2 regions of the Luteimonas sp. S4-F44 genome follow, and region 2 is predicted to be linked to the other one. Evidence: predicted binding sites of a transcription regulator. Region 2 holds the regulator's gene; the other holds the start of a gene.
The links. Region 2 encodes FliA, which starts transcription of late flagellar genes. Its sites were predicted from a motif close to TAAAGTTTNNCNNNCNNNGGCCGATAA; they were not measured.

Region 1: MNO14_RS14840 (GGDEF domain-containing protein) is a predicted target of FliA. The motif match lies at 3,208-3,234, and genes of this name have one in related genera.

The regions. Positions count from the first base shown of each region.
Region 1 is NZ_CP093340.1:3,296,821-3,306,947, reverse strand. It holds gene MNO14_RS14845 (PAS domain-containing hybrid sensor histidine kinase/response regulator) at 1-1,560, opposite strand, end outside; gene MNO14_RS14840 (GGDEF domain-containing protein) at 1,622-3,130, opposite strand; gene grxD (Grx4 family monothiol glutaredoxin) at 3,469-4,398, opposite strand; gene MNO14_RS14830 (polysaccharide deacetylase family protein) at 4,528-5,325, shown strand; gene putA (bifunctional proline dehydrogenase/L-glutamate gamma-semialdehyde dehydrogenase PutA) at 5,615-8,809, opposite strand; gene coxB (cytochrome c oxidase subunit II) at 9,411-10,127, shown strand, end outside.
Region 2 is NZ_CP093340.1:1,729,781-1,739,907, reverse strand. It holds gene flhA (flagellar biosynthesis protein FlhA) at 1-467, shown strand, start outside; gene flhF (flagellar biosynthesis protein FlhF) at 626-2,188, shown strand; gene MNO14_RS07835 (MinD/ParA family protein) at 2,175-3,026, shown strand; gene MNO14_RS07830 (RNA polymerase sigma factor FliA) at 3,023-3,778, shown strand; gene MNO14_RS07825 (chemotaxis response regulator CheY) at 3,801-4,193, shown strand; gene MNO14_RS07820 (protein phosphatase CheZ) at 4,190-4,807, shown strand; gene MNO14_RS07815 (chemotaxis protein CheA) at 4,811-6,778, shown strand; gene MNO14_RS07810 (flagellar motor protein) at 6,828-7,568, shown strand; gene motD (flagellar motor protein MotD) at 7,579-8,541, shown strand; gene MNO14_RS07800 (ParA family protein) at 8,541-9,320, shown strand; gene MNO14_RS07795 (chemotaxis protein CheW) at 9,317-10,063, shown strand.

The sequences.
Region 1 (10,127 bases), 1.6 Mb from region 2:
GCGAAGGCGCTCGTCGAGCGAGGGCCGCCAGCGCGCCGACACCAGCAGCAGCGCGCCGACGTTGCCAAGCAACGACCAGAACGTGCCGTGGGTCAGCGGGTCCCAGCCGGCGAGCCCGAACAGCGCGCGCGGCCGCAGCCAGGCGATGCCGAACGGGCCGGCATCGAGCCACTGCGGCTGGATCCAGCCCGACTCGGTCAGCGCGGGCAGCATCAGCGTGTAGCTCCAGATCGCGAAGCCCAGCAACAGCCCGGCCTCGACGCCGCGGCGGCTGGCACCGCGCCAGTACAGCCCGCCGATCAGCGCCGGCGCGAACTGCGCCACCGCCGCGAACGACATCAAGCCGTAAGCGGCCAGCGTGGTGTCCGAGCCGCTGACCCGGTAGTACCCATAGGCCAATGCGGCCAGCGCGATGATCGCCACCCGGCGGATCCACAGCACGGTGGAGCCGACATTGCCGCCGTGGCGTTCGGCGTAGCCGCGGCGCAGCAGCAGCGGCATCACCAGGTCGTTGCTGAGCATCGTCGCCAGCGCGACCGACGACACGATGACCATGCCGGTCGCCGCCGAGAACCCGCCGATGTAGGCGAACAGCGCGATCACGTTGGCGTTCTCGGCCATCGGCAGCGCCAGCACGAAGCTGTCGGGGGCGACCGGGCCGTCGCGGCCGAACAACGTGACGCCGGCGCTGGCGATCGGCAGCACCATCAGGCAGACGATCATCAGGTAGCCGCCGAACAGCCAGCGTGCACGACGGATGTCGCGCACGTCGCCGCATTCGACCACCGCCACGTGGAACTGGCGCGGCAGACAGATCAGCGCCGCGAACGCGAGCAGGCTCTGCGCCACGAAGCCGCTGGGCGGCGCGTTGTCGATCAGCGCGCGTGTGGCCTCGACCATGTGCAGGTCGCGCGCGCCCAGCCACAGCGTCGCGAACAGGCCGACCGTGACCAACGCCAGCAGCTTGATCAGTGATTCGAGCGCCACCGCCAGCATCAGGCCGGGCCGGTGCTCGGTGGCATCGACCTTGCGGGTGCCGAACAGGATGGCGAACAGTGCCATCAGCACCGCGACGTAGAACGCCGGGTCGCCGAATGGCGTGACCGCGTCATCCGGGCCGCCGAGCACGCCCAGGCTGATCGCCACCGCCTTGTACTGCAGCGCCAGGTACGGCACTGCCGCCACCAGCGCGATGCCCGCGACCATCGCCGCCAGCCGCTGCGAGCGGCCGTAGCGCGAGGCGATGAAGTCGGCGATCGAGACGGTGTTCTGCGACTGCGCGATCAGCGCCAGTCGCTCGAGGATGCGCCAGCCGAACAGCAGCACGAGCAGCGGGCCGAGGTAGATCGGCAGGTAACCGATGCCCTGGCGCGCGGCAGTGCCGACCGCGCCGTAGAAGGTCCACGACGAGCAGTACACCGCCAGCGCCAGGCTGTAGACCAGCGGGCGCAGCCACGGCCGCTGTGGATACAGCGGCCGCCGGTCGCCATACCACGCCACCGCGAACAGCAACGCGGCGTAGCCCAGCGACACCAGCAGCAGGATCCAGCCCGGCAGCATGCGACATCCTTCGACGCGATCGCGGGAGTGTAGCCTCCCGACCCGCCGCGGCGCGCGCGGCTCACACCTGCGCGGCCATCGCGCGGTCCTTGCCGGCGCGCTTGGCGCTGTACATCGCCAGGTCGGCACGCTTGAGCAGTGACTCGAGCGTTTCGTTCGGTCGGCGCAGTGCGACGCCGGCGCTGAAGGTGATCACGATGCGGGTCTCGTCGTGGACGACCGGCCGATGCACGAGCACGGTGCGCAGGCGCGCCAGCGCGGCGAGGGCGTGGGCGAGCGTCGTGGCCGGCATCATGATCACGAACTCTTCGCCGCCGAAGCGGCCCAGGACGTCGTTGTCGCGCAGGGTGAGGCGGGCGACGTCGACGAAATGGCGCAGCGCGGCGTCGCCGCCCAGGTGGCCGTGGGTGGCGTTGAGGCGGCGGAAGTCGTCCAGGTCCACCAGCGCCATGCACAGCGGCCGGTCCGCGCGCGCGCGCAGCGCCTCGCGCTCGAAGGCCTCGTCGAAGCCGCGCCGGTTCAAGCAGGAGGTGAGCTCGTCCTCACGCGCCAGTCCGGCGGCATCGCGCAGCTTCTGCTCCAACTGGTGGATGCGCTTTTCGCTCTGCTCGACCTCGCGCCGCGCGGCGATCAGGTCGTCGCGCGCGCGCAGCGCCTGCGCCTGGATCCGGCTGGTGTCGTCGAGCACCTGGTCAAGGACGGTGCTGAGGCCGGCGATGCTGCGCGCCTCGCGGATCCGTTGCGCATGCCCGGCCAACCGGTCCTGGTACTCGCCGGTGTGCAAGGCCATGCCGTCCAGGCGCTCGACGAAGGTCGACATCATCGTCTTCATCGCGACCTTGGACGCCTCGATGCCCTGTTTGAGAACGCCCTGCCGGTAGATCACCTCGCGCAGTTCTGCGCGCGCTTCCTCGATCGAGCCGCGGTCCAGCGGCCCGGCGAGCAGGCCGCGGATCTGCGTCAGCTGACCATGCAGCCAGCTCTTTTCGTCGAGCAATTCGCCGATGTTCTCGAGCAGCAGGTCGAACAGGCCGATCAGCAGCCCGACCTGCTCCTCGGTAGCCTCGGCGTGGACGTCGATGCGACGGCACAGGTCGGTGAGCCGCAGCGACAGGCGATCGAGATCGGGCGCGCCGGCGTCGGTGGTGCGGAACGCCTTGGCCAGCGCGAGCGCTTCTTCCGACAGCGCCGGTTCGTTGCGCAGCAACGCCGCGAGGGCGATGCCGAGCGTTTGGCGCAACAGGTCGCGTAGGCGGGTCGAAGGGTCGCTGGCCGACAGTGCGGGCGCATCGAGATCGACGAAGCGGATGTACTTGTCGATCAGCTGCCGCATCGCGCGGCCGTAGGCCGGCCAGTCGTTATTGGCGCAGGCTGATTGCAGGTACTGGCCGAGGCTGCCGAGCTCGTCGTGGAGGCCGGCGACGCCGTCGGCGAAGGCGATCAGCAGCGCATGCGGCGCATGGGCCTGCGCGAACAAGGCGACCAGTCCCTCCGAGCCGATCGCGCCCTCACGTCCACGCGCGCCGGTCGGACGCACGGGGGAATCGGACGGATTGGACGGTTTCCGCATGGAGGCACGTCATCGAAAGGCAACCGGGGTCGTCACGTGCCGGGGGCGCCGTGGCGGACTGCGACTGATCGCAAGCGATATCGACCGTGCGGCGACGAGCTTGAGTGGCGTGCCGCTGGCAGCGGGCCATGCCCGCACCCGCGCGCTGAGCGCGCTGACCTCACCCCGCGAAGCGGAGGAGGTCAGCACCTGCCAGATGCGTTTGCCGCCTTCCCCGCAACGCGGGGCATTGCGCCCTTCACGGGTGGACGCTTGGGATGGGGGCGCTTCGGCGCGGCCTATGCCCACCGGATGTGCGGCGCTTACCTGCGTTCACGCAGGCGGTCGCCGCTGTTGAATCAGTACTTCGGCACGCCGCCGTCGACGCTGTCGCTCCAGGCATCGATGCCGCCGGTGACGTTGTAGACGTGGGTGAAGCCCTGATTGCGGAAGTGCTCGGCGGCCTGGAGGCTGCGACCGCCGTGGTGGCACAGGAACGCCAGCGGGGTGTCCTTGGGCAGTGCTTGCAACCGCTGGATGCCGTCGCCGTCGAGGACTTCGAACGGACGCGAGACCGAGGCCGTGGCGCGCTCCTCTGGAGGCCGGACATCGACCAGCGTGAGCGTGCCGGCGGCGATCCGGTCGTCCGCCTCGGTCGGGGCGATCTCCTGGACCGACTTGGGCGCGTTGGGGTTGTCGATCACCAGGCCCCGGCCACGGATGTCGTCGGCGAAATCGATCGTCAGGCCTTCGGCGCGGCGCGCGCTGGCCAGGTCGAACTGCACCAGCAGGCCGGCGACGTCGCTGACGATCGCCGACGGGTTGCGCGGTGCCAGCTGCAGGCGGGCGCGGAAATTGCGGTCGATGTCGATCTGCAGTGCGTAGTCGCCGCCGGCATCGGCCAACGCCTTGGCGATCATCTCGCGCGCAGCCGGCGTGATCGCGATCGTCGGCGGCGTGCGGTCTGGGGCCTCGACGCCGAACAGCCCGTGCAGTTCGCCGCTGCCAGCCATCTGCTCGATGATGTCGCTGCCGCCGACCAGTTCGCCGTCGACGTAGAGCTGCGGGATCGTCGGCCATTCGCCATAGACCTTGATGCCTTCGCGGATCTCGCCGTCTTCCAGCACATTGACGTGGGCATAGTCGACGCCGACCGCGTCGAGCGCGGACACGGCCTTGGCCGAGAACCCGCACTGCGGCGCCATCGGCGAGCCCTTCATGAACAGCACGGCGCGGTTGCCCTGCAGCAGGGTCTCGATGCGGGTGCGGAGGGCGGGGTCGAGGGACATGGCAGAACATCCTGGAACAGGCGGGAAGACCGACATGGTAGCGCGGGGCCGCCAACGCAAGCCCGCGACCGGTGGTCGCGCCGGCGGAATGCTGCGGTGCGCGGCGGCCGCGATGGCATGATGCGCGCCATGTCGCCGCACCGTCCGCCCCGTCGCCCGCACCTGTGGCTGCCGCTGTTGCTCGCCTCCCAGGCGCTGGTCGCGTGGATGTGGTGGCAATGGGGCTGGCAGGTCGGCTTGCCGCTGCTGTTGGCCAGCCATGCGCTGTGCCTGTGGGGTGTGCTGGCGCCTGGTTCGCCGCTGTACGGGCCGGTGCTCCGCCGCCTGCCCGAGGGCGAGACCGGTGTCTGGCTGACCATCGATGACGGTCCCTCGGACGACACCCGGCCGCTGCTCGACCTGCTCGATGCGCACGCGGCGCGGGCGACGTTCTTCCTCGTGGGCGAACGCGCGGCCGCGCGTCCGGCGTTGGTGCGCGAGATCGTCGCGCGCGGCCACGGCATCGGCAACCACACCCAGCAGCATCCGCAAACCCGGTTCTGGGCACTGGGGCCGGCGCGGATGCGGCGCGAAATCGCGGATTGCCAGCGCACGCTGACAACGGTCGCCGGGCTGGCGCCGGTGTGGTTTCGCTCGGTGGTCGGCCACACCAATCCGTTCGTGCATGCCCCATTGCGCGACGCCGGGCTGGCGCGCGTGGCCTGGAGCGCGCGCGGCTTCGACGCGGTGGAGCGCGACACGGCGAAGGTCGTCGCGCGCATCGATGCCGACCTGGCACCAGGCGCGATCGTGTTGCTGCACGAGGGCGCGCGCCATGGCCGTAACGTCGAGATGGTCGCCGGGGTGCTCGCGCGGCTGCAGGCCCGCGGGCTGCGGACGGTGCTGCCGGCTGCGCCGGCGGATGGGGCCGACGACTCCGCGCGGTGAGGATGACTGATGCGTTCCCCGCGTTGTTAGGGAGGTGACGCGCGCGCTGTGCGGCTTTTGCTGGACGGCCCGTGCCCCCGCCCGGCGCGCTATGCGCGCCGACTTCCCCCACGAGCGGGGGAGGTGAGCTGCGCGGCGATGGCCAGCGCTTCATTCATCCGGCCCGCCAAAGCATGGCGGGCGTTCGCAGCCGCGCGCGGCATGCCGCGCAAGCCGCGGCTACTCATCCGGCCCGCCGTCGCACGGCGGGCGTTCGTTTCGCGCACGAAGCAGTGCTTCGTAAACGCGCTCACTCACCCAACGTCAGCAGGGAGGCGTTGCCGCCGGCGGCGGTGGTGTTGATGGTGACGGTCTTCTCGGTCGCAAAGCGCGGCAGGTAGTGCGGGCCGCCGGCCTTGGGGCCGGTGCCCGACTGGCCCTGGCCGCCGAACGGCTGCACACCGACGACGGCGCCGATCTGGTTGCGGTTGACGTAGATGTTGCCGACCTTCGCGCGCTGGATGATCCGCTCCACGGTCTCGTCGATGCGCGAGTGGATGCCGAGCGTCAGACCGAAGCCGGTCGCGTTGATCGCGTCGACGACCGCGTCGAGCTGGTCGCCCTTCCAGCGGATCACGTGCAGCGCGGGACCGAAGTTCTCGCGCGTGAGCTGGGACAGCGATTGCAGTTCCCAGGCGCGCGGGGCAAAGAACGTGCCGTGCTCGGTGCCGGGCCCGAGCCGGGCCTCGGCGATCGGCTTGGCCGCGCCCTGCATCCGCGCGGCGTGCTCGTCGAGCAGCGCCTTCGCGTCGGGATCGATCACCGGGCCGATGTCGGTCGCCAGCAGCCCCGGGTCGCCGACGGTCAGTTCCTTCATCGCGCCGGCGATCATGCCGATCACCTTGTCGGCGATGTCGTCCTGCACGTACAGCACGCGCGCGGCCGAGCAGCGCTGGCCGGCGGAGGTGAAGGCAGAGGCCAGTGCGTCCTTGACCAACTGCTCGGGCAGCGCCGAGGAGTCGGCGATCAGCGCGTTCTGGCCGCCGGTCTCGGCGATCAGCACGCCGATCGCGGCATCGCGCGCGGCGAGCGCGCGGTTGATCGCGCGCGCAGTATCGGTCGAGCCGGTGAAGGCGACGCCGGCCACGCGCGGGTCTGACGTCAGCGCCGCGCCGACGGTGGCCCCGTCGCCGGGCAGGTACTGCAACACGTCCTTGGGGATGCCGGCTTCGTGCAGCAGCTTCACCGCCTCGAAGCCGACCAGCGTGGTCTGCTCGGCGGGCTTGGCGATCACGCTGTTGCCGGCCGCCAGCGCGGCCGCGATCTGGCCGGCGAAGATCGCCAGCGGGAAGTTCCAAGGGCTGATGCACACGAACACGCCGCGGCCCGACAGCTGCAGCGCGTTCGATTCACCTGTCGGGCCGGGCAGCGCTTCGGGCACGAATGCACTGCGCGCCTGGCCGGCGTAGTAGCGCAGGAAATCCACCGCCTCGCGGACTTCGGCGACGCCGTCTGGAATCGTCTTGCCGGCCTCGCGGGTGCACAGGGCGATGAACTGCGGCATGCGCTGCTCGAGCAGGTCGGCGGCGTGTTCGAGGATCGCCGCGCGCGAGGCGACCGGCGTGGCGTCCCAGCCTGGTTGCGCGGCGACCGCGTTGGTCAGCGCGCGTTCGACCGTGGCGGTGTCGGCGGCGATCCACTCGCCCACGCGCACGCGGCGGTCGGCGGGGTTGGTGACCTCGGTCTTGGCGCCGGCCGCCGTGGCGCCGGGCACCAGCGGCGTCGCCGACCACGACGTCGGCGCGCTGCGGATCTGCTCGGCGAGCGTGGCGAGCTGCGCGTCGTTGGCGAGGTTGACGCCCATGGAGTTGCTCCTGTCGAAGGACTGGCTGCGGTAGAGATCGACCGGCAGCGGAATGCGGGGGTGGGGAATGGACGCGAAACCGGCGACAACCTCGACCGGATCGCGGATCAGGTCGTCAATCGCGACGTCTTCGTCGCTGATCCGGTTGACGAAGCTGGAGTTGGCGCCGTTCTCGAGCAGGCGGCGCACCAGGTACGGCAGCAGGTCCTCGTGCGAGCCGACCGGGGCGTACACCCGGCACGGCACGTCGAGGCGGTCGGCCGGAATGACTTCGGCGTAGAGGTCGTCGCCCATGCCGTGCAGCTTCTGGAACTCGAAGCGGTACGGCGTGCCGGCGGTGCGCGGGCCCAGCAGCGTGCCGGCCAGGCGGTGCACCGCGGCGATGGTCTGCGCGTTGTGGGTGGCGAACATCGGGTAGATCGCGTCGGTCGCCGACAGCAGGCGGCGCGCGTTGGCCTGGTAGCTGACGTCGGTGTTGGGCTTGCGCGTGAACACCGGGTAGCCCGGATGGCCCTCGACCTGGGCGCGCTTGACCTCGCTGTCCCAGTACGCGCCCTTGACCAGGCGCACCGGGATGCGCCGGCCCAGATCGCGGGCGAGTGCGGCGATCCAGTCGATCACGAACGGCGCCCGCTTCTGGTAGGCCTGCACGACGATGCCGAAGCCGTCCCAGCCGGCCAGCGACGGCGTGCGCAGCGCGGCCTCGATGACATCGAGCGACAGTTCCAGGCGGTCGCTTTCTTCCGCGTCGACGGTCAGGCCGATGCGATAGCCCTTCGCGCGCTGCGCCAGGTCACCCAGCCGCGGCGCCAGCTCGGCCAGCACGCGCGCGTGCTTGGCGTGTTCGTAGCGTGGATGCAGGGCCGAGAGCTTGACCGAGATCGACGGCGCGGCGATCTCGTCGCTGAAGCGGCCCGAGCGGCCGATCGCGTCGATCGCATCCTGGTAGGCCTTCAGATAGCGGTCGGCGTCGCGCTGGGTCAGCGCGGCCTCGCCGAGCATGTCGAACGAGTAGCGGTAGGCGGCGTTGGCGCCCTTGCGCGAGCGCGTCAGCGCTTCGCCGATGGTGCGCCCCATGACGAACTGGTGGCCCATGATCCGCATCGCCTGGCGCACCGCCAGCCGGATCACCGGCTCGCCGACGCGCCCGACCAGCCGCTTGAACGCGCCGTGGACGTTGCGCTTGGTCTCGTCGGCCAGGTCGACCAGCTGGCCGGTCAGCATCAGGCCCCAGGTCGAGGCGTTGACCAGCACCGAGTCCGACTGGCCCATGTGCTTCTTCCAGTCCGCCTCGCCGAGCTTGTCGCGGATCAGCTTGTCGGCGGTGTCCTGGTCGGGAATGCGCAGCAGCGCCTCGGCCACGCACATCAGCAGCACGCCTTCCTCGCTGCCGAGGTCGTACTGCTGCATGAAGGCCTCGATCGCGCCGCGGTCCTGAGCGCGCAGGCGCACCCGGGGGACCAGATCGGCGGCGGTGGCCTGGATCGCGGCGCGGTCGGCGTCCGGCTGCCGCGCCTGCGCGAGCAGCTCGCGCACATGCAGGGTTTCATCGCGCGTCCAGGCGTCGGTGATCGCCGCGCGCAGCGGCGGGAGAGGAGCCGCCGCGAAGGCGGGGGACGGACTGGCGTTCAAGAGGCGCACCGGCGGGAACAGAAGCTGAATTCTAGGGCGCGCGCTCGTCGCACGATAGGCCAAATGGGAAGGACGGCGGCCGGGGCTGACAGCATGTCCGGGCGGGGCTTGTCCCCACCTGCTGCCTGCGGCATCGACCGCGTCGAGGAGCGGGGTGACCGCCTCGCCGCCCGGCGCTTTCGACGCGCTGGCGGTCTCCGACATCCCGGCACCCGGAACGCGATGTGCGGACTGGCCGGTTGACCGGACAGGCGAGCGCGTTCGCGTATTCATATTAATGTGGCGTCTGCCGCGTGCAGCCCGTGCACCTAGGTGCTCGGCGCGTGACGCGCCTTGTCGGCATTGGCGTGAACCGACTGGATGTTGCATCGCACCATGTCGTGATCGCCGACGACGGTCACGCAGCGCGGCAAGCGTGCACGGACTGCGACGGGTTGCCGCAGGTGAACGCGGACAGCTAACATTCATTGGTTATCGCAGTACGCCGCCGCTCCTGCGCAGTCGTTCCGGTGCCCCCTGGGCCGGGCGAGGACGGACGCGTTCCCGCCAGACAACGCCAGCTCAGGCATTGGGGTTCGATGTGAAGCAAGCCGGTCGTTTCAAGCTGTGGATGTGCGGGATCGCCACGATGGCGCTGTCCGCGAATGCATGGGCGCAGTCCGCCGATCCCAAGCCGTGGCAGCTGAACATGGGGCGCGGGGTCACCGCCTCGTCCCAGCACGCCTACGACGCCCACATGCTCGCGCTGTGGATCTGCGTGGGCATCGGCGTGCTGGTGTTTGGCGCGATGGCGATCGCGATGTTCCGTTTCCGCAAGTCGCGCGGCGCGGTCGCGGCCCAGTTCACCCACAACACCACCGCCGAGATCATCTGGACGGTGGTGCCGATCGTGCTGCTGGTCATCATGGCGGTGCCGGCCACGCGCAAGCTCATCGCCATGTACGACACCCGCGATGCCGAGATGACGGTCAAGGTCACCGGCGTGCAGTGGATGTGGAAGTACGAGTACATGGGCGAGGACGTGACCCTGACCAGCCGCCTGGACCGCGAGAGTGACCGGCTGCGGCAGAACCGCGGCACCACGCGCGCCGAGCTCGACGCCCACGGCCATTACCTGCTCGACGTCGACAATGCGCTGGTGCTGCCGACCGATACCAAGGTCCGCTTCGTGGTCACCGCCGACGACGTGATCCACTCCTGGTGGGTGCCGGCGCTGGGCTGGAAACAGGACGCCATCCCCGGCATCGTCAACGAGGCCTGGACCGAGATCCTCGAGCCGGGCATCTACCGCGGCCAGTGCGCCGAACTGTGCGGCAAGGACCACGCC
Region 2 (10,127 bases):
TGGTCCGGGTGCTGCAGAACCTGCTCGTCGAGCGCATTCCCGTCAGGCAATTGCGCCGCATCGCCGAGGCGCTGGTCGAGCACGCCGCGCACTCCCAGGACCCCGCTCAACTCACCGCCGCGGTCCGCACCGCGCTGGGCCGCTTTATCGTCCAGGAGATCGCCGGCCCGGCACCTGATTTGCCGGTCTACACGCTGGCGCCAGCGCTGGAACGCGTCTTGCAGGATTCCGCGCAAGGGACCGGGGCTGCGCTGGAGCCGGGCCTGGCCGAACGCCTGCAGCAGAGCCTGGCCGACTGCGCCGGCCAGCAGGAGGCCAGGAACGAACCGGCGGTGGTGCTGGTCCCCGGCCAGGTCCGCGCCGCGCTCGCGCGCCTGGTCCGGCACAGCGTCCCGACCCTGTCGGTGCTCGCCTACACCGAAGTCCCCGAAGACAAGCGGCTCAAGTTGCTGGGGACGATCAGTTGAGGCGCGGGATCGGGTTGTAGGGACCCGGGGCGCGTGAACGCGATGCCCCGCCACGGAGAACGCACGATGCACACACCACACCCCAGACCCCAAGGCCGACGCGATGCGCGCGTCTTCGCCCTGCTCCATGCCCCCTTCTCCATGTCCGGCCACCGCCCATGAACATCCGCCGTTTCGTCGCCGCCGATATGCGCAGCGCCCTGCAGATGGTGCGGGCCGCGCACGGCCCCGATGCCGTGATCCTGTCCAATCGCCGCACCGACGAAGGCGTGGAGATTGTCGCGGCCAGCAACTACGACGAGAGCGTGGTCCAACGCGCCCTCGATGACGCCCAGCGGCGCGACACGCCAGCCGCCGCATCGAGCGAACCACCGCAGGCACAGGCCGCAGACAGCCGCAACGACTCGCCCGCCGAACGCTGGCTGCGGGCGTTGGCACCGGACGAGAAGGCTGTATCGCCGCAGCCGGCGGCCAGCGCGGTGGTTGCCGATACGCCGCCCGCGGCGGTCGCCGAGGCCCTGCACACCGAGATCGCGGACGCCGGCGCCGGATTTCCGTCGTTCGCCGAATTGCTCGGTCGCCGACGAGCGCCAGCACCGGCATTGCACGCGGAAGACGACGGGATTCCGTCGCGGACATCGCCCGAGCCGACCGCACCGGCGCAGGACGTGGCCGCCCCGAGCGCACGCGCGCCCATCGCACACGCTCCGACGCCGAGCGCGCCGGCTGCCGCGTCGCCTGCGCTGGTCGCCGTGCCCGCACCGCCGGCACCGACGTCGACCAGCGACGGCGAGCTGGCGCAGATGCGCGAGGAACTGGTGCAGATGCGGCAGATGATCGAGCGCGAGATGGCGCGCCTGACCGACGAGCGCCTGCGCGGTTCCCCGGCCCGCGGCCAAGTCATGGAACTGATGGAAGACTATGGTTTCGATGCCGGCATCACCCGCGACGTCGCCTTGCAGGTGCCGGCCGACACCCCGGCCCACCGCGTCCGCGGGCTGATGCTTGCCTTGCTGTCCAAGCGCCTGCCGATCTGCCCGATCGACCCGCTGGAGGAGGCCGGGGTCATCGCGCTGGTCGGCCCGACCGGCGCCGGCAAGACCACGACCATCGCCAAGCTCGCCGCGCGTTACGTCGCACGCCACCAGGCCCGCGACGTGGCGCTGGTGACCACCGACACCGTGCGTGTGGGCGGCCGCGAACAACTGCACAGCTACGGCCGGCAGCTCGGCATCGCGGTGCACGAGGCCGACAGCGAAACCGGGCTGGTCCAACTACTGCAGCGCCTGCGCGACTACCGCCTGGTGCTGGTCGACACCGCCGGGCTCAGCCAGCGCGATCGCGCCCTGGCCGGCCAACTGCACTGGCTGCGCGCCGCGCGTCAGATCCGCACCCTGCTCGTGCTGCCGGCCAACACCCATTTCGCCGACCTCGACGAAGTCGTCCGCCGCTTCGAGGGCGCCCGCCCGCAGGGCGCGGTGCTGACCAAGCTCGACGAGACCGGGCGGTTGGGCAGCGTGCTGTCGGTCGCCGTCGATCACGCCCTGCCGCTGACCTGGATCGCCGACGGCCAGCGCATTCCCGACGATCTGCATCGCGCCAATGCCGCCCATCTCGCATTGCGGCTTGAAGATCTTCGCCGCGATGCCGATAAGCCGATCGTCCCCTCGCACGATCTCCACGACCCCGACGCCCAGAAGCCCCAGCATGCCGTCGCCTGACCTGCCCGCCCCCGCCCCGTTCGCGCCCGTCCGCACCCTCGCCGTCACCGGCGGCAAGGGCGGCGTCGGCAAGACCAACGTGTCGGCCAATCTCGCCATCGCGCTGGCCGGCATGGGTCAGCGCACGATGCTGCTCGACGCGGACCTGGGCCTGGCCAATCTCGATGTGCTGCTGGGCCTGTCGCCGCGCTTCACGCTGGCCGACCTCGTCGCCGGGCGCTGCACGCTCGACGAGGCGATCATCGAGGGCCCGGCCGGCGTGCTGATCGTGCCGGCAGCGTCCGGCCGTCGGCACATGGCCGAGCTACGTCCGATCGAACATGCCGGCCTGGTCAACATCTTCAACGAGCTCGAGCGCGATCTCGATGTGCTGGTGGTCGATACCGCCGCGGGCATCACCGACTCGGTGCTGACCTTCTGCCAGGCCGCGCAGGACGCGGTGGTCGTGGTCTGCGATGAACCGGCCTCGCTCACCGATGCGTATGCGCTGATCAAGGTGCTCGCCCGCGAGCGCGGCCTCGACCGGATCCAGGTCGTCGCCAACATGGTGCGCAGCCCGCAGGAGGGCCGCGCGCTGTATGACAAGCTCGTGCGCGTGTGCGAGCGCTTCATCGGCGACGTCTCGCTGAACTACCTGGGCGCGGTGCCGCAGTGCGAATGGCTGCGTGCCGCAGTCCAGCGCCAGCAGGCGGTGGTGCGCGCCTACCCGGGCAGCCCGTCGTCGCAGGCGCTGGTGGAGATCGCACGCCGCATCGCGCGCTGGCAGGCGCCGACGGCGCCGCGCGGCCACGTCGAGTTCTTCGTCGACCGCCTGCTGCGGCAGGGAGCGGCGGCATGAACGCCGCCGCCCGCCAGTACCAGGCGGTCCAGCGCGCCAGCGCGCCGGACCCGGTCGTGGTGCATGCCGAGCTGGTGCGCCGCATCGCCCATCACATCGCCGCCCGGCTGCCGGCCAGCGTGGAGATCGACGATCTGATCCAGGCCGGCATGATCGGCCTGCTCGAAGCCTCGCGCAGCTACGACGCCGAACAGGGCGCGTCGTTCGAGACCTATGCCTCGATCCGGATCCGCGGCGCGATGATCGACGAGATCCGGCGCGGCGACTGGGTGCCGCGCTCGGTCCATCGCCGCGCCCGCGAGGCCGCCGCCGCGATCCGCGAGATCGAGCAGGCCAGCGGTCGCGCCGCCAGCGCGCAGGAGGTCGCGGCCAAGCTGCAGATGCCGCTCGCCGACTATCAACGCCTGCTCGAAGACGCCGCCCGCGGCCAGGTGCTGAGCCTGGACTCGCACGTCGAGGACCACGGCGAAGTCGAGCCGGCCAATCGCGACGGCGGGCCGACGCCGCAGGAACACCTGGTGCGCAGCGAGTTCGGCCGGGAACTGGCCGTGGCGATCAAGCTATTGCCTGAGCGCGAACAGCTGGTGCTGTCGCTGTACTACGAACAGGAACTCAACCTCAAAGAGATCGGCGCGGTGCTGGGCGTGAGCGAATCGCGCGTGTGCCAGATCCACGGCCAGGCCGTGGTGCGCCTGCGCGGCCGCCTGTCGACCTTCGAACTTGCAGATACCGGCATCGGCAACGCCGACTGATGCCCCACCCGTGGAGCCCGCTTTGAACAAGAACATCCGTATCCTCGTGGTCGACGACTTCTCGACGATGCGCCGCATCGTCAAGAACCTGTTGTCTGACCTGGGCTTCAACAACACCGTCGAAGCCGAGGACGGCAACAGCGCGATGGCGGTGCTGCGCCAGGATGCGGTCGACCTGGTCATCACCGACTGGAACATGCCCGGCATGACCGGCATCGAGTTGCTGCGCGCGATCCGCGCCGATCCCAAGTTCCGCGCGCTGCCGGTGATGATGGTCACCGCCGAGGCCAAGCGCGAGCAGATCATCGAGGCCGCGCAGAGCGGCGTGAACGGCTACATCATCAAGCCGTTCACCGCGCAGACGCTGTCGGAGAAGCTGGACAAGATCTTCGAGCGCCTGGGGGGCGCAGCGTGACCGCCACCGCCACGGCGACCACCGATCGCAGCCAGCTCGCCGGGCTGCTGCATGACGCGCTCGAAGCACTCGAACGCGGCGACGAGGCCGGCTGGCGCCGGCAGGTCGACGCGCTCGCCGCCGCCCGCGCACGCACGCTCGTCGACGGCCTGGGCCGGCTGGCGCGCGAACTGGCGCAGGCGCTCGACACCCTGCCGGCCGCCCCCGCGCAGGGCGGGCTCGACGATGCCTGTGCCCGCCTCGACCACGTGGTGACGATGACCGAGCAGGCCACCCACCGCACGCTCGATTTGATCGAGGACAGCCGCGCGCATGTTGCGCAGTTGCGCGCCGGCACGCTGGACGCCGCGCAGACCGCGACCCTCGACGCGCTGCGCGAGAACCTGCGCGAAATGGCGCTGGCGCAGAGCCACCAGGACCTGGGCGGGCAGATCATTCGCCGCGTCGCCGGCATCGTGCGCGGCGTGCACGAAGGCTTTGGCGCGCTCGGGCTGCCGTCCGCCGACGGCGAGAACGACCGCCTGCGTGCCGCCGGACCGGCAGTCGCCGGGCTCGACACCGGCACCGTCGGCCAGGACGACGCCGACGACCTGCTCTCGCGCCTGGGACTCTGAGCGATGCAGTTCTCGCCCGACATCGCTGCCGATTTCGTGCTCGAGGCACGCGAGCTGCTCGTCGACCTGGGCGGGCAACTGGTCGAGCTGGAGCAGACGCCCGACGACCGCGAGCAGCTCAACGCGGTCTTCCGGGCCTTCCACACGCTCAAGGGCGGCGCCGGCTTCCTTGGCGCGACCGCGCTGGTGGAGCTGTGCCATGCCGCGGAAGAAACGCTGGGCGCCGCACGCTCGGGCACCGCGACCCTGCTGCCGCGGCACTTCGACGCCGCGCAGCAGTCGCTCGACTGGCTGCAGGCAATGGTCGACGCGGTCGAGACCGGCGACGACGTGCCGCATGCCCCGCCCGCTCTGATCGCCGGCTTCGCGCTCGACACCGTGGCGCCCGCGGCGCCCGCCCCGGCCACCCGCGTGGCTCCGGCCGTCGCCGCAGCGTCTGCGGCGGGCGGTGAGATGATCGACGACGACGAGTTCGAGGCGCTGCTCGACCAGTTGCACGGCAACGCGGCGCCCGGCGCATCGGTTCCCGCGCCCGCACCAGGTCCGAACGATCCGATCGACGACGACGAGTTCGAAGCCCTGCTCGATCAGCTGCACGGCAAGGCTGCGCCGGGCGCCACACCGGTCGCCGCCGCGCCGGCCGCGGGCGGCGACACGATCGACGATGACGAATTCGAGGCACTGCTCGACCAACTGCACGGTGCGCATGCACCCGGCGCGGCGCCAGCGCCCGCCGCCGCAGTCGTGGCGCCCCCACCTGGCCCCGCACCGCGCGGCGCGCCGCCGGCACCGGCCAGAGCGGCCGCCGCGCAGGCAACGGCCGAGCGCGAACAGACCGTCCGCGTCGATACCCGTCGGCTCGACGCGATCGTCGACCTGGTCGGCGAACTGGTGCTGGCCCGCAACCGCCTCAAGACACTGCGCGCACGATTGCGTGACGAGGACCTCGACCGCGCCGTCGCCACCCTGGACAACGCCACCGCACGCCTGCAGGGCGCGGTCATGCGCACGCGCATGCAACCGGTCGGCAAGGTGTTCTCGCGCTTTCCCAAGGTTGCCCGCGATGTCGCCCGCGCGCTCGACAAGGAAGTGGATCTGGAACTGGTCGGCGCCGACACCGAGCTCGACCGCAACCTGGTCGAAGCGCTGGCCGACCCGCTGATCCACCTGGTCCGCAACGCGATCGACCACGGCGTGGAGACGCCGGACCTGCGCGAGGCGACCGGCAAGTCGCGCGCCGGCAAGGTCCGGCTGATCGCCCAGCAGCAGGGCGATTACGTCGGCATCGAGGTCCAGGACGACGGCGCCGGCATCGATCCCGAGCGCCTGCGCGCCAAGGCCCGCGAGAAGGGCCTGATCGACGCCGAGTCGGCCGCGCGCCTGAATGCCGAGGAATGTCTGCATCTGATCTTCCTGGCCGGGCTGTCGACACGCACCGAGGTCAGCGACATCTCGGGGCGCGGCGTCGGCATGGACGTGGTGCAGTCGCGGATCCGCGAGCTCGGCGGGCAGATCCAGGTGCAATCCGAACTCGGTCGCGGCAGCCGCTTCACGCTGCGCGTGCCGCTGACGCTGGCGATCCTGCCGACCCTGCTGGTCCACGCCGCCGGCGATGCCTATGCCTTGCCGCTGGCCCGCGTGCAGGAAGTGCTGCATGCACCGGCGCGCACGGTCAACTGGTTCGACGGCCGCGCCGCGCTCGATCGGCGCTCGCATACGCTCTCGCTGCTCGACCTGCGGCACTGGCTCGACCGGCCCGCACTGGAAACGGCGTTGCTGACCATCGTGGTGCTGCAGCGGGGCGACAGTCGCTTCGGTCTGGTCGTCGACGAAGTGCGCGGGCGCGAAGAGGTGGTCATCAAGCCGCTGCCGCGCGCGTTGCGCGGCCTGCCCGGCTATGCCGGCGCGACCTTGATCGGCGATGGCCGGCTCGCGCTGATCCTCGACGTGGACGCGCTGCGCGGACCCTGAGCGTCCGCGCGCGGCTCAAGTCGCCGCGCCCCGCGCCGATATCGCGATCATGGACCTTTTCAGCGTCGTCGGACTCGCGCTCGCCCTCGCCGCCCTGGTGGGCGGCAGCATCCTCAAGGGTGCCGGGCTCGGCGCGCTGTGGTCGCCGGCCGCCTTCGTGATCGTGATCGTCGGCACGCTCGCCTCGATCCTGCTGCACACGCCGCCGAGCGTGTTCAAGCGCGCGCTGCGGATCCTGCGCTGGACGATCCGCCCACCCACGGCCGACCGCGGCGCACTGATCGCGCAACTGCTGGAGTGGAGCAACGTCTCGCGCAAACAGGGGCTACTGGGCCTGGAAGCCTACGTCGAGTCGCAGAGCGACCCGTTCCTGCGCAAGGGCCTGCAGATGCTGGTGGACGGCGTCGAGCCGGAGGCGATCCGGCACATGCTGGAGATCGAACTGCACGGCGAGGAACAACAGGACCTGGCGGCAGCGAAAGTGTTCGAGGGCATGGGCATCTACGCGCCCACGCTCGGCATCGTCGGCGCGGTGCTCGGGCTGATCGCGGTGATGAAGAACCTGGCCGATCCGTCCAAGCTCGGCCACGGCATCGCTGCCGCCTTTACCGCCACGATCTACGGCATCGCCTCGGCCAACCTGTTCTTCCTGCCGGTCGCCTCCAAGCTCAAGAGCGTGATCGGCCGCCGCAGCGGCGAGCGCGAGCTGGCGATCGAGGGCCTGATCGCGATCGCCCAGGGCGAAAATCCGCGCAACATCGAGGCCCGTCTGGCCGGCTTCCTGCACTGAGCCGGCGACGATGGCACGACGCGTCCACCACGAGGAACACGCCAACCACGAGGCCTGGGCCATTCCCTACGCCGACCTGATGACGCTGCTGCTGGCGTTCTTCGTGGTCATGTACGCCGTGTCCTCGCTCAACGAGGGCAAGTACCGGGTGATGGCCAGTTCGCTGGCGAATGCGTTCAGCGGCACGCCGCGGACGATCGACCCGATCCAGGTCGGCGACAACGTCTACCGCGATGCCAGCCTCAAGGCCGCGGTGCCGATTCCCGGCGGCGCGCGGCGCGGCCCGGGCAGTGCCTCGCCGGTGCTCGACTCGCCGCTGCAGCCGATGCTCGAATCGAAGATGCGCAGCGACCGCATCGACGATGGCGCCGACGGTGCGGCGCGGGCCGCTTCGCGCCAGCAGCTGGCGCGCATCGCGCTGCAGCTCGAGGACGCGCTGTCGGAGATGGTGCATGCGCGGCTGATCACCGTGCGCCGCGCCGACCTCTGGTTGGAGGTCGAGATCAACAGCGACATCCTGTTCCCCAGCGGCTCGGCGACACTCGACTTCGGCGCGCAGTCGCTGCTCGGTCGACTGGCCGCGGTGCTGCGCGGGCTGCCCAATCCGATCCGGATCGAGGGCTACACCGACGATCGCCCGATCCGCACCGCGCAGTTCCCGTCGAACTGGGAACTGTCGGCCGCGCGCGCGGCCAGCGTGGTGCACCTGTTCGTGCGCGAGGGCCTGGCGCCCGAGCGGCTGGTGATGGTCGGCTACGGCGAACAGCGACCCAAGGCCGACAACGCCAGCGAGGCTGGCCGCAACGCCAACCGGCGCGTGGTGCTGATGGTGCTGGCCGAGCCCGAGTCGCCCCAGGGGCAGCCGATCGGCGGGCCGTCGCCCACGCAGCCGGTCGCGCTCGATGCCATCCCTGCGGTCGCCGCCGACCGCGCCCCCGATACCCTGCCCCCCCATCCCCGAGGAGAGACCTGATGCGCGTCTGGGCGATCGCCAACCAGAAAGGCGGCGTCGGCAAGACCACGACCACGCTGGCCCTCGGCCGCGCGATGGTCGCGCGCGGGTTGCGCGTGCTGCTGGTCGATCTCGACCCGCATGCCTCGCTCACCCGAGCGTTCGGCATCCCGACCGACCCACCGCCTGCGGGCGTGGCCGACCTGTTCGCCACCCCACCCTCGAGCCTGGCCGCGCTGATGCGCGCCTCGCCGACCGAAGGCCTGGACTACGTCTGCGCGCAGACCGCGCTGGCAACGCTCGAACGCCGCAGCGCGACCCAGCCGGGTCTGGGCCTGGCGCTGTCGCAGGCGATCACCCGGCACACCGGCGGCCACGATGCGATCCTGCTCGACTGCCCGCCCACGCTCGGCCTGTTGATGGTCAACGCCCTGGCAGCGGCGGACCGGGTGATCGTGCCCACGCAGTGCGAGCCGCTGGCGCTCTATGGCCTGGCCGGCATGGTGCGCACGGCCGAAATGGTCGAACGCTCCCGGCAACGGCCGCTGCCGGTCTCGGTGGTGCCGACCATGTACGACCGCCGCACCCGGATCGGGCGCGAGACGCTGGCGCAGCTGCAGGACGAGTACGCCGGCAAGATCTGGGACGAGGCGGTCCCGGTCGACACCCAGCTCAGCAACGCCGACGCACTCGCCCAGCAGGTGGTCAACGGCCATCCGCCGGGCCGCGCATTCTCGGCCTACGGCCGCGCGCTCGACTGGCTGTTGGCCGAAGACCAGGCGCTGGAGCACGCGGCATGAACGCCGCCGAGGTCGTCGACGACTACCTCGGCGTGCTGCTGTCGGCGGCCCCGGTGCCGACGGCCCCCGCGCCGACGCCGCCCCCCGCGGTCGCGGCGCCCCCTGTGCCGGCACCGCACAGCCCGACGCCGGCACCGACTTCTGCGCCACCACCGCCGGCACCGGCCGCACCGCAGCCACGGCCCCCCGCGCCTGCGGCGCGCGCGCAGACCGCGGCCGCCGCGGCGCCTGCCCGCGCGTCGCCGCGCGTCGCGAGCGCACCGGCCCACGACGACATTCCGCCGCCGCGCCGCAGCGGCGAGCGTCAGGCCCGCTGGCTGCGGCTGCGCTGCGGCGGGCAGATCTATGGCCTGGAACTGCTGAAGATCCGCGAGGTCGTGCTGCCCGCCCCGCTGCTGCCGGTGCGCGGCGCATCGCCGTGCTTGGCCGGCCTGATGAATCTGCGCGGCCAGGTCGTGCCGGTCGTCGACCTGGGCCTGCAACTGGGCGACACCGCCGTCGAGGACACGCCATCGACGCGGATCGTCGTGCTCGAGGAACACGGCGACACGCTCGGCCTGCGCGTGTCCACGGTCGAGGACGTGGCCGTGGTCTCCGATGCCCAGATCGAAGGCGCCCACACCTCCCGCCTCGCCCCGGTCGGCGACCACCGCATCCGCGGCATCGCACGTCTCGGCGGCGCGGTCATGCTGCTGCTCGACGCCTCCCGACTGCTGTCGATGCCGCTCTACACCGCCCGCTGAGCCTCACGGCGGCCACCGGTACGCGCCTGAAACGCTCCGCTTCGGATGGAGACCGGCCTGCCGG